Regions from separate parts of the Streptomyces sp. NPDC002104 genome, predicted to be linked through region 1. Evidence: riboswitches for the same ligand, from Rfam matches in the RefSeq annotation. Region 1 holds a riboswitch; the other holds the start of a gene.
What was found. A riboswitch is a leader RNA that binds a small molecule or an ion and turns the genes downstream of it on or off. The one in region 1 is predicted to bind cobalamin.
Positions count from the first base shown of each region.

Region 2: linked by a shared signal. The riboswitch ahead of ACWCP2_RS21945 (ribonucleoside-diphosphate reductase subunit alpha) and the one ahead of metE (5-methyltetrahydropteroyltriglutamate--homocysteine S-methyltransferase) in region 1 are both predicted to bind cobalamin.

Region 1 is NZ_JBSFDF010000001.1:151,002-155,873, reverse strand. It holds gene ACWCP2_RS00700 (nucleobase:cation symporter-2 family protein) at 1-213, shown strand, start outside; gene metE (5-methyltetrahydropteroyltriglutamate--homocysteine S-methyltransferase) at 328-2,649, opposite strand; cobalamin riboswitch at 2,822-3,044, opposite strand; gene ACWCP2_RS00690 (DUF1269 domain-containing protein) at 3,265-3,756, shown strand; gene ACWCP2_RS00685 (SulP family inorganic anion transporter) at 3,908-4,872, shown strand, end outside.
Region 2 is NZ_JBSFDF010000026.1:19,059-23,930, reverse strand. It holds gene ACWCP2_RS21960 (carbon starvation CstA family protein) at 1-1,890, shown strand, start outside; gene ACWCP2_RS21955 (YbdD/YjiX family protein) at 1,890-2,087, shown strand; gene ACWCP2_RS21950 (GNAT family N-acetyltransferase) at 2,178-2,675, shown strand; cobalamin riboswitch at 2,742-2,870, shown strand; gene ACWCP2_RS21945 (ribonucleoside-diphosphate reductase subunit alpha) at 3,030-4,872, shown strand, end outside.

The DNA of each region.
Region 1 (4,872 bases):
GTGGCCATCAGCCTCGGAGTCGGCGTCATCCCCATGGCCAGCGACGGCTTCTACCACGGCTTCCCGGAGAGCATGCGCATCATCCTCGACTCTGGCATCAGCACCGGCTGCGTCGCCGCGGTACTGCTCAACCTCGCCTTCAACCACATCGGCCGCGCCGGTCAGGACGACATTCCGGAGAAGGAGCCCGCGTCCACCGCGTCCGTGCACTGACCCCGGGAAGGGCCCCGGCCGGCGCACCGGCCCACCGCGCCCACGCCACCGGCGTACAGGCGTACCGGCGGCCGGCACACGGATGCCCCGTGTGCCGGCCGTCCTTCCGCGCGGTCAGGCGCCCGGCGGGATCTCCGAGCGCACCCGGTGGGCCGCCTCGACGAGGTGCTCCAGTGAGGCCCGCGTCTCGGACCAGCCCCGGGTCTTCAGACCGCAGTCGGGGTTGACCCAGAGCCGTTCGGCGGGGATCGCCCCAAGTCCCTTGCGCAGCAGGGCCGCCGCTTCCCCGGCCGAGGGGATGCGCGGGGAGTGGATGTCCCAGACTCCGGGGCCGACCTCGCGGGGGTAGCCCGCGCCGGCGAGCTCGTCGGCGACCTGCATGTGCGAGCGGGCCGCCTCCAGGCTGATGACGTCGGCGTCGAGGTCCTCGATGGCCCCGACGATGTCCCCGAACTCCGCGTAGCACATGTGCGTGTGGATCTGGGTGTCCGGTCGGACGCCGCTGGTGGTGAGGCGGAAGGATTCGGTGGCCCATGCCAGGTAGCCGGCGTGGTCGGCGGCGCGCAGCGGCAGGGTTTCGCGCAGGGCCGGCTCGTCGACCTGGATGACGGACGTGCCGGCCGCTTCGAGGTCCTTCACCTCGTCGCGCAGGGCGAGTCCGACCTGGCGCGCGGTCTCGTCGAGGGGCTGGTCGTCGCGTACGAAGGACCAGGCGAGCATGGTCACGGGCCCGGTGAGCATGCCCTTGACCGGCTTGGCCGTCTGCTCCTGGGCGTACGCGGTCCAGCGGACGGTCATCGGATCGGGGCGGGAGACGTCCCCGGCGAGGACCGGCGGGCGGACGTAGCGGGTGCCGTACGACTGGACCCAGCCGTGCTGGGTCGCGAGGTAGCCGGTCAGCCGCTCGGCGAAGTACTGCACCATGTCGGCCCGTTCGGGCTCTCCGTGTACCAGCACGTCGAGGCCCGTCTTCTCCTGGAAGGAGACGACCTCGCGGATCTCGGCCCGGATGCGGTCCTCGTAGGCCGCCTCGGTGATGCGTCCGGCGCGCAGGTCGGCGCGGGCGGTGCGCAGTTCCGTGGTCTGCGGGAAGGAACCGATGGTGGTGGTGGGGAGCAGCGGCAGGCCCAGGTGGGTGCGCTGGGCGGCGGCCCGTTCGGCGTAGGGCTGGGCGCGGTGGCCGTCGGCGTCGGTGATCGCCGCGGTACGGGCGCGGACCGCCGGGTCGTGGGTGATCCGGGAGGCGGCGCGGGAGGCCAGGTCGGCCCGGTTCGCGGCGAGTTCGGCCGCGATGGCGTCGGTGCCCGCGGCGAGACCCCGGGCCAGCGTGGTGATCTCGGCGGTCTTCTGGCGGGCGAAGGCGAGCCAGCGGCGGATCTGCGGATCGATGTCCCGCTCGGCGTCGGCGTCGAGCGGGACGTGCAGCAGGGAGCAGGAGGCGGCCACGTCCACCCGGTCGGCGAGGCCGAGCAAGGTGCCGAGGGTGGTCAGCGACTTCCGGTGATCGTTGATCCAGATGTTGCGGCCGCCCACCACGCCCGCGACGAGCCGCTTGCCGGGGATGCCGCCGGCCGCGGCGAGGTCGTCGAGGTTGGCGGCGGCCCGGCCGGTGAAGTCGAGGGCGAGGCCCTCCACGGGCGCCTTCGCCAGGACGGGCAGGGCGTCGCCGAGCCGGTCGAAGTAGGAGGCGACGAGCAGCTTGGGGCGCTCGGTGAGCGCGCCGAGCTCGCGGTAGGCGCGGGCGGCCGCGTTCAGTTCGGCCGGGGTGCGGTCCTGGACCAGGGCGGGCTCGTCGAGCTGGACCCACGAGGCTCCCGCGGCGCGCAGGGCGGCGAGGACCTGGGCGTAGACGGGCAGCAGCCGGTCGAGGAGGGCGAGCGGATCGAAGCCGGCCGCCACGCCGGGCGCGGGCTTGGCGAGGAGGAGGTAGGTCACCGGGCCGACGAGGACCGGGCGGGCGGTGTGCCCGAGGGCCAGGGCCTCCTTCAGCTCCGCGACCTGCTTGGCCGGTTCGGCGGTGAAGACGGTGTCGGGTCCGAGTTCGGGGACCAGGTAGTGGTAGTTGGTGTCGAACCACTTGGTCATCTCCAGCGGGGTCACGTCCTGCGTCCCGCGGGCCATCGCGAAGTAGCCGTCCAGGGCGTCCGCTTCGACGGCGGACCGGTGGCGGCCGGGGATCGCGCCGACCATGACCGTGGTGTCCAGGACGTGGTCGTAGTACGAGAAGTCACCGGTCGGAACCTCGGTGATGCCGGCCTCGGCGAGCTGGGCCCAGTTGGCCCGGCGCAGGTCGCGGGCGGTCTCGCGGAGGGCTTCGGCGCTGACGCGGCCCTTCCAGTAGCCCTCGGTCGCCTTCTTCAGTTCCCGGTTGGGTCCCTGGCGGGGGTAGCCGTACACGGTGGCCCCTACGGGCGCGGCTGCGGACTCGGTGGTCACGGAACTCTCCTTCGCGAGCGTGTCTCCATGAACCCGGTGACGGGTCGCGGACGCGAAGGGTGCGGCAGCGGGCGGGCCGCGAGGTCGCGTACGACGGGGTACGCGACGGAGGGGTCCGTCCGAGGTGCACGCCGACCCGCCCACGAGGTCACCGGGAAACCGTGCGCGGTCGATCGCGCACGGGCAACGGGCAGGTCTTCGGACTCGCGGGCGCGCGGACCACAAGGGCCCCCACCTACTGGCCGTCGCTTCCCAGGACCGGTTCCGGTCCCAGTGCGTATGACGGCGGTCGTTCCCACTCACCGCTGCGGGGCAGTCCCGGATTCCCACCGGGTTCCCTCTTACGACGCCTCCCGCCTGGCGGACGGGGGCGAACCAGCTGCGGGGCCCACACTAGGCCGACCGCCCGGGGAATGAACACGACTTCCCGCATGCCGGACGGTGACGTGGGACACGGATGGGCGCGAGACCGGCGGGCCGGGCACCGCCGAACGGGCGAATCACACTGACGGCCCGACAGATAACAGAAAGTTAGCTTAATTCTAATTATGGTGAATTGTCGGATTCTGGGTTGTACTGGACGCCGGTAACACCGTCCATGAACTGGAGCGTTACGTGGCATCCACCACTCTCACCGTCTGGAAGTTCCCCACACCCGAGGGAGCGCAGCAGGCGGAGTCCGCCCTGCTCGCCCTGCAGAAGGAACAGCTGATACAGGTGCACGACGCGGCGGTCGTCACCTGGCGCGACGGGGCCGAGAAGCCGAAGACCCAGCAGCTGAACAGCCTCACGGGAGCGGGCGCGCTCTCCGGCACCTTCTGGGGAATGCTCTTCGGGCTCCTGTTCTTCGTGCCGCTGCTCGGCGCCGCCGTGGGCGCCGCGGCCGGGGCCATCGGCGGATCGCTCTCCGACGTCGGCATCGACGACCAGTTCATCGACACGGTGAAGTCCGAAGTGAAGCCCGGGACCTCGGCGCTGTTCCTGCTCTCCTCCGACGCCGTGGTCGAGCGGGTCCGCGGCGCCTTCCCCGGCGGGCAGGCCCAGCTGATCCGCTCCAACCTCTCCGGCACGCAGGAGCAGCAGCTCCGCGAGGTCTTCGCCGCCTGAGCTGGCGCCGCCGGGGGCCCTGACGACGCCGTGACGCCGTGACGCCGTGGCCCGGGACCGGGGACTCCTCCCCGGTCCCGGGCCGCGGCGGTGACCCCGCCCCGTTGCGGGATGTCCACCGACCCGAGGATCTGAGGAAGGGGCCCGAGCGGTGAGCGTTCCGCGGACAGCAGGACCGCACGACAAGGACGGGGCGGGCTCCTTCGCCCCCTGGCTGCGCCGCTACCGCGGCAGATGGCTGCGGGGCGACACGCTGGGCGCCCTCACCGCGTGGGCGCTGATCGTGCCCGAGTGCGTCGCCTACGCGCAGATCGCCGGGGTCCCGCCGCAGAACGCCTTCTACGCGGCCCCGGTCGCCCTCCTCGTGTACGCGCTGCTGGGCCGCTCCAACTTCCTGCTCATCGGGGCCACCTCGGCCGCCGCGGTCCTCTCGGCCGCCACCGTCTCGGCGGTCGGTCCCGCCCCGCAGGACGCCGTCGGGCTGTCGGCCGCCCTCGCGGTGATCGTCGGCGCGGTGCTGCTGGCGGCGGGGCTGGCCCGGCTCGGGTTCCTCACCAGCTTCCTCGCCGAACCGGCCCTGGTGGGCTTCCTGTTCGGCATGGCCCTGACGATCGTCGTCCGGCAGGCCGCGAAGCTCGTCGGGGTGCCGGGCGGTGACGGCACCTTCTTCGAGCGGCTGTGGACCGTCCTGTCGGGGGCCCCGCACTGGTCCCTGGCCACTCTGGCCGTCGGGGCGGGCGCGCTGGCCCTGCTGTTCGTGCTGGAACGCCTCGCGCCCCGCCTGCCCGCCTCCCTGATCGTCCTGGTGGCGGCCCTCCTGCTGTCGGCCGCCCTCGACCTCGAAGACCACGGCGTCGACACCGTCGGGCACATCCCCCCGGCCGTGCCGGTCCCCCACCTGCCGGGGATCCCGGCCGCCGACTGGATCGCCCTGTCCGGGGGCGCCCTGGGCGTGGCCCTCGTGGTCTTCGCCGAGGCCTTCAGCATCGCCAGCCGCTTCGCCCGGGAACACGGCCAGGAGGTGGACGCCAACCGGGAGATGGCGGCCATCGGCCTCAGCAACATCGCCGTCGGGCTGTTCCGCGGGTTCGTCGTCTCCGGCAGCGCCTCGCGCAG
Region 2 (4,872 bases), on a different contig from region 1:
TTCGCCGCCATCGCCGGCGCCGGACCGCTCGTGGGTCCCGTACTCGCCTCGCAGATGGGCTACCTGCCCGGCACCATCTGGATCGTCGTGGGCGTGATCTTCGCGGGCGCCGTCCAGGACATGGTCACGCTCTTCTTCTCCACCCGGCGCAACGGCCGTTCGCTCGGCCAGATGGCCCGGGACGAGATCGGCCCGGTCGGCGGCGCCGCCGCGCTGATCGGTGTCTTCGCCATCATGATCATCCTGCTGGCCGTGCTGGCCCTGGTCATCGTCAACGCCCTGGCGCACTCGCCGTGGGGCGTCTTCTCCATCGGCATGACCATCCCGATCGCCCTCTTCATGGGCTTCTACCTGCGCGTCCTGCGCCCGGGCAAGGTCACCGAGGTCTCCGTCGTCGGCGTCGCGCTCCTGCTGCTCGCCATCGTCGCGGGCGGCTGGGTCGCCGAGTCCTCGCTGGCGGACTTCTTCACCCTGGAGAAGGAGACGCTGGTCCTCTGGATGATCGCCTACGGCTTCGTGGCGTCCGTCCTGCCGGTGTGGATGCTGCTCGCCCCGCGCGACTACCTCTCCACCTTCATGAAGGTCGGAACCATCGGGCTGCTGGCCGTGGGCGTGGTCATCGCCATGCCGACGCTGAAGATGCCCGCGGTCACCGAGTTCGCCTCGCGCGGCGACGGCCCGGTCTTCGCCGGCTCGATGTTCCCGTTCGTCTTCATCACCATCGCCTGCGGAGCCCTGTCCGGCTTCCACTCCCTGGTCTCCTCGGGCACCACCCCCAAGATGATCCAGAAGGAGACCCAGGTCCGGGTCATCGGCTACGGCGCGATGCTGACCGAGTCCTTCGTCGCCATCATGGCGATCATCGCGGCCTGCATCATCGACCCCGGCCTGTACTTCGCCATCAACTCCCCCGGCGGGGTCGTCGGCGCCACCGTCGAGACGGCCTCGCAGGCCGTCACGAACTTCGGCTTCGCCATCTCCCCCGACGCCCTCGCCCAGGCCGCGAAGGACGTGGAGGAGACCAGCCTGCTGTCCCGTACCGGTGGCGCACCGACCTTCGCACTCGGAATGTCGGAGATCTTCTCGGCCGTGGTCGGCGGCTCCTCGATGAAGGCGTTCTGGTACCACTTCGCGATCATGTTCGAGGCCCTGTTCATCCTGACGACCGTGGACGCCGGTACCCGCGTGGGCCGCTTCATGCTCCAGGACACCCTCGGCAACGTGCACAAGTCCTTCAAGGACGTCAGCTGGAAGCCCGGCGTCTGGTTCGCCAGCGCGATCGTCGTCGGCGGCTGGGGCTACTTCCTGTGGGTCGGCGTCAAGGACCCGCTGGGCGGCATCAACCAGCTCTTCCCGCTGTTCGGCATCGCGAACCAGCTGCTCGCGGCGGTCGCCCTGGCCGTCTGCACCACCCTGCTGATCAAGTCGGGCCGGCTCAAGTGGGCCTGGGTGACGGGCGTTCCGCTGGCCTGGGACCTGGCCGTCACGCTCACCGCCAGCTACCAGAAGATCTTCTCGGACAACCCGAAGATCGGCTTCTTCGCCCAGCGGGACGTCTACCAGGACGGGATCGACGCGGGCAAGATCCTCAAGCCCGCCAAGACCATGGACGAGATGCACACCGTGGTCACCAACGCCACGGTGGACGGCGTGCTGTCGGTGTTCTTCGCCCTGCTGATCGTCATCGTGCTCGTGGACGCGGCCCGGACCTGCCTGGGGGCCATCCGCAAGCCCGAGTCGGTCACCCTGGCCGAGGTCCCGTGGACCGAGTCCAAGCTCGTCGCCCCGGCCGGGCTCATCCCCACCGCCGAGGAGCGGGCCGAGCTCGCGGCCGCCGGGCTCGATTCGGGCGGGGGCCTCGCGAAGGACCCCGTACGCGAGCCGGCGTGATGACCCGCCTGCGCCACGTACTGGGCCGGGCCCGGTACTTCGTACGGGAGTTCTCGGGCGAGGCCGCCTACGACCGCTACGTCGCGCACGCCCGTACGCACGACCCGGACGCGCCGGTCCCGTCCCGCCGGGCCTTCGAACGGGCCCGCACGGACGCCCGTGAGGGCGACCCGCGCGAAGGGTTCCGCTGCTGCTGAACGGGCGGGTCCCGCAGGGGCCGCCGCGTCCACCGTCCACCCGACGGAACGCGGCGGCCCCTTCCCTTTCCCTGTCGCACACTCGATGCCATGGACATCATCATCAGGACGGCGGCGGCCGCCGAATACGAAGAGCTCGGCGAGATCACCGCACGGGCCTACCTCGACGACGGACTGCTGCACTTCTCCGCGGACGACCCCTACCTGAGCAGGCTGCGCGATGTCGCCGGCCGGGCCCCCGACGGCGAAGTGCTCGTCGCGGAGTACGAGGGCACGCTGCTCGGCGGTGTGACCTTCGCCCCTCCCGGCAGCCCGCTGTGCGACATCGCGGGCCCCGGCGAGGCGGAGTTCCGGATGCTGGCCGTCTCCCCGGCGGCCCGCGGCCGCGGCGCGGGCGAGGCCCTCGTACGGGCCTGCGTGAGCCGCGCCCGGGAGCTGGAGGGCGTGGGCCACCTGGTGCTGTCGACCACGGAGAAGATGCTCGGGGCGCACCGGATCTACGACCGGCTGGGCTTCGTACGGACGCCGGAGCGGGACTGGTACCCGGTTCCGGGCCTGCCCCTGCTCACCTACCGCCTGGAGCTGTAGTCACGCACCCGGCTCGGGGAGCGACACAACATGTGGGGGCTCACGCAAGGACCGGCCCCCACATGTATGCTCATGCTCGCTGTCGTCGCAGGGGAATCCGGTGGGAATCCGGAACTGTCCCGCAACGGTATGAAATGCACCGACTCGCTCGGTGCATCCGCAAGTCCGAGGACCTGTCGACAGTGCGCCCGGCTCGACCGAACCGGGTGCAGACACGTCCGGGCCTCGCGGTTGGGCCGGTGGACGCCACGTGGCGCATGCGCACAGCCCTGCCAGGCACGCGCTCCCCACGTGCGCCCCCTCGCGCCCCGCACCAAAGGTGTTCCCGGAGCCGAGCGAGGGAGAGCTCCCCCCGTGACCATCGCGCCTTCCGCACCGCGCGCCGAGTCCGACCCGTCCGCCCACGAGGGTCCGGGGGCCGCGCTCCTGCGCACGCTCACCGAGCTGACCGCCGACCTGCCCGACACCGACCCCGGCCGGGTCGCCGCCGCCGCGCTGCGCGGCCGCAGCGCCGCCGCCGACGAGGCGGAGCTCCGTACGCTCGCCACCGAGGCGGCCGCCGGGCTGATCTCCGAGGACCCGGCGTACTCCCGCCTCGCCGCCCGCCTGCTGACGCTGGCCGTCCGCGACGAGGCCGCCGGCCAGGGTTCCGGTTCCTTCTCCGAGTCCGTCGAGGTCGGCCACCGCGAGGGCCTGATCGCCGACCGCACCGCCGACTTCGTCCGCCTGCACGCGAGCCGGCTCGACGCGCTGGTCGCGCACGCGCTCGCCGAGGGCGCCGACGACCGCTTCGGCTTCTTCGGCCTGCGCACCCTGCACAGCCGTTACCTGCTGCGCCACCCGATCACCCGCCAGGTCATCGAGACCCCGCAGTACTTCATGCTGCGGGTGGCCTGCGGCCTCGCGGAGAACGAGACGGTCCAGGCCGTCGAGGAAGTGGCCTCGCTCTACCGGCTGATGAGCCGCCTCGACTACCTGCCCTCCTCCCCCACCCTCTTCAACTCCGGCACCCGGCACCCGCAGATGTCCTCCTGCTACCTGCTGGATTCCCCGCTGGACGAGCTGGACTCGATCTACGACCGCTACCACCAGGTCGCGCGCCTGTCCAAGCACGCCGGCGGCATCGGCCTGTCGTACTCCCGCATCCGCGCCCGCGGTTCGCTGATCCGCGGCACCAACGGCCACTCCAACGGCATCGTGCCGTTCCTGAAGACGCTGGACGCCTCCGTCGCCGCCGTGAACCAGGGCGGCCGCCGCAAGGGCGCCGCCGCGGTCTACCTGGAGACCTGGCACGCGGACATCGAGGAGTTCCTGGAGCTCCGCGACAACACCGGCGAGGACCAGCGCCGCACGCACAACCTGAACCTCGCGCACTGGGTGCCGGACGAGTTCATGCGCCGCGTGAACGCCGACGCCGACTGGTCGCTGTTCTCCCCCGCCGACGTCCCCGAGCTGGTCGACCTGTGGGGCGACGCGTTCGACGCCGCGTACCGCAAGGCCGAGGAGTCGGGCCTGGCCCGCAAGACCATGCCCGCCCGCGACCTGTACGGCCGGATGATGCGCACCCTCGCGCAGACCGGCCAGGGCTGGATGACCTTCAAGGACGCCTCGAACCGCACGGCGAACCAGACCGCCGAGCCGGGCACCGTCGTCCACTCCTCGAACCTGTGCACCGAGATCATCGAGGTCACCAACGACGGCGAGACGGCCGTCTGCAACCTCGGCTCGGTCAACCTCGGCGCCTTCGTCCTCGCCGAGTCCGGGGACATCGACTGGGAGCGCCTGGACGAGACCGTCCGCACCGCGGTCACCTTCCTGGACCGCGTCGTGGACATCAACTTCTACCCGACCGAGCAGGCCGGCCGCTCCAACGCCCGCTGGCGTCCGGTGGGCCTGGGCGCGATGGGCCTCCAGGACGTCTTCTTCCAGCTGAAGCTGCCCTTCGACTCCCCCGAGGCGAAGGCCCTGTCCACGAAGCTCTCCGAGCGCATCATGCTCGCGGCGTACGAGGCCTCCTGCGACCTGGCCGAGCGCAGCGGCCCGCTCCCCGCGTGGGAGCAGACCCGCACGGCCCGCGGCGTCCTGCACCCCGATCACTACGCAGTCGAGCTGAACTGGCCGGAGCGCTGGGACGCGCTGCGCGCCCGCGTCGCGACGTCCGGGATGCGCAACTCGCTCCTCCTGGCCATCGCCCCGA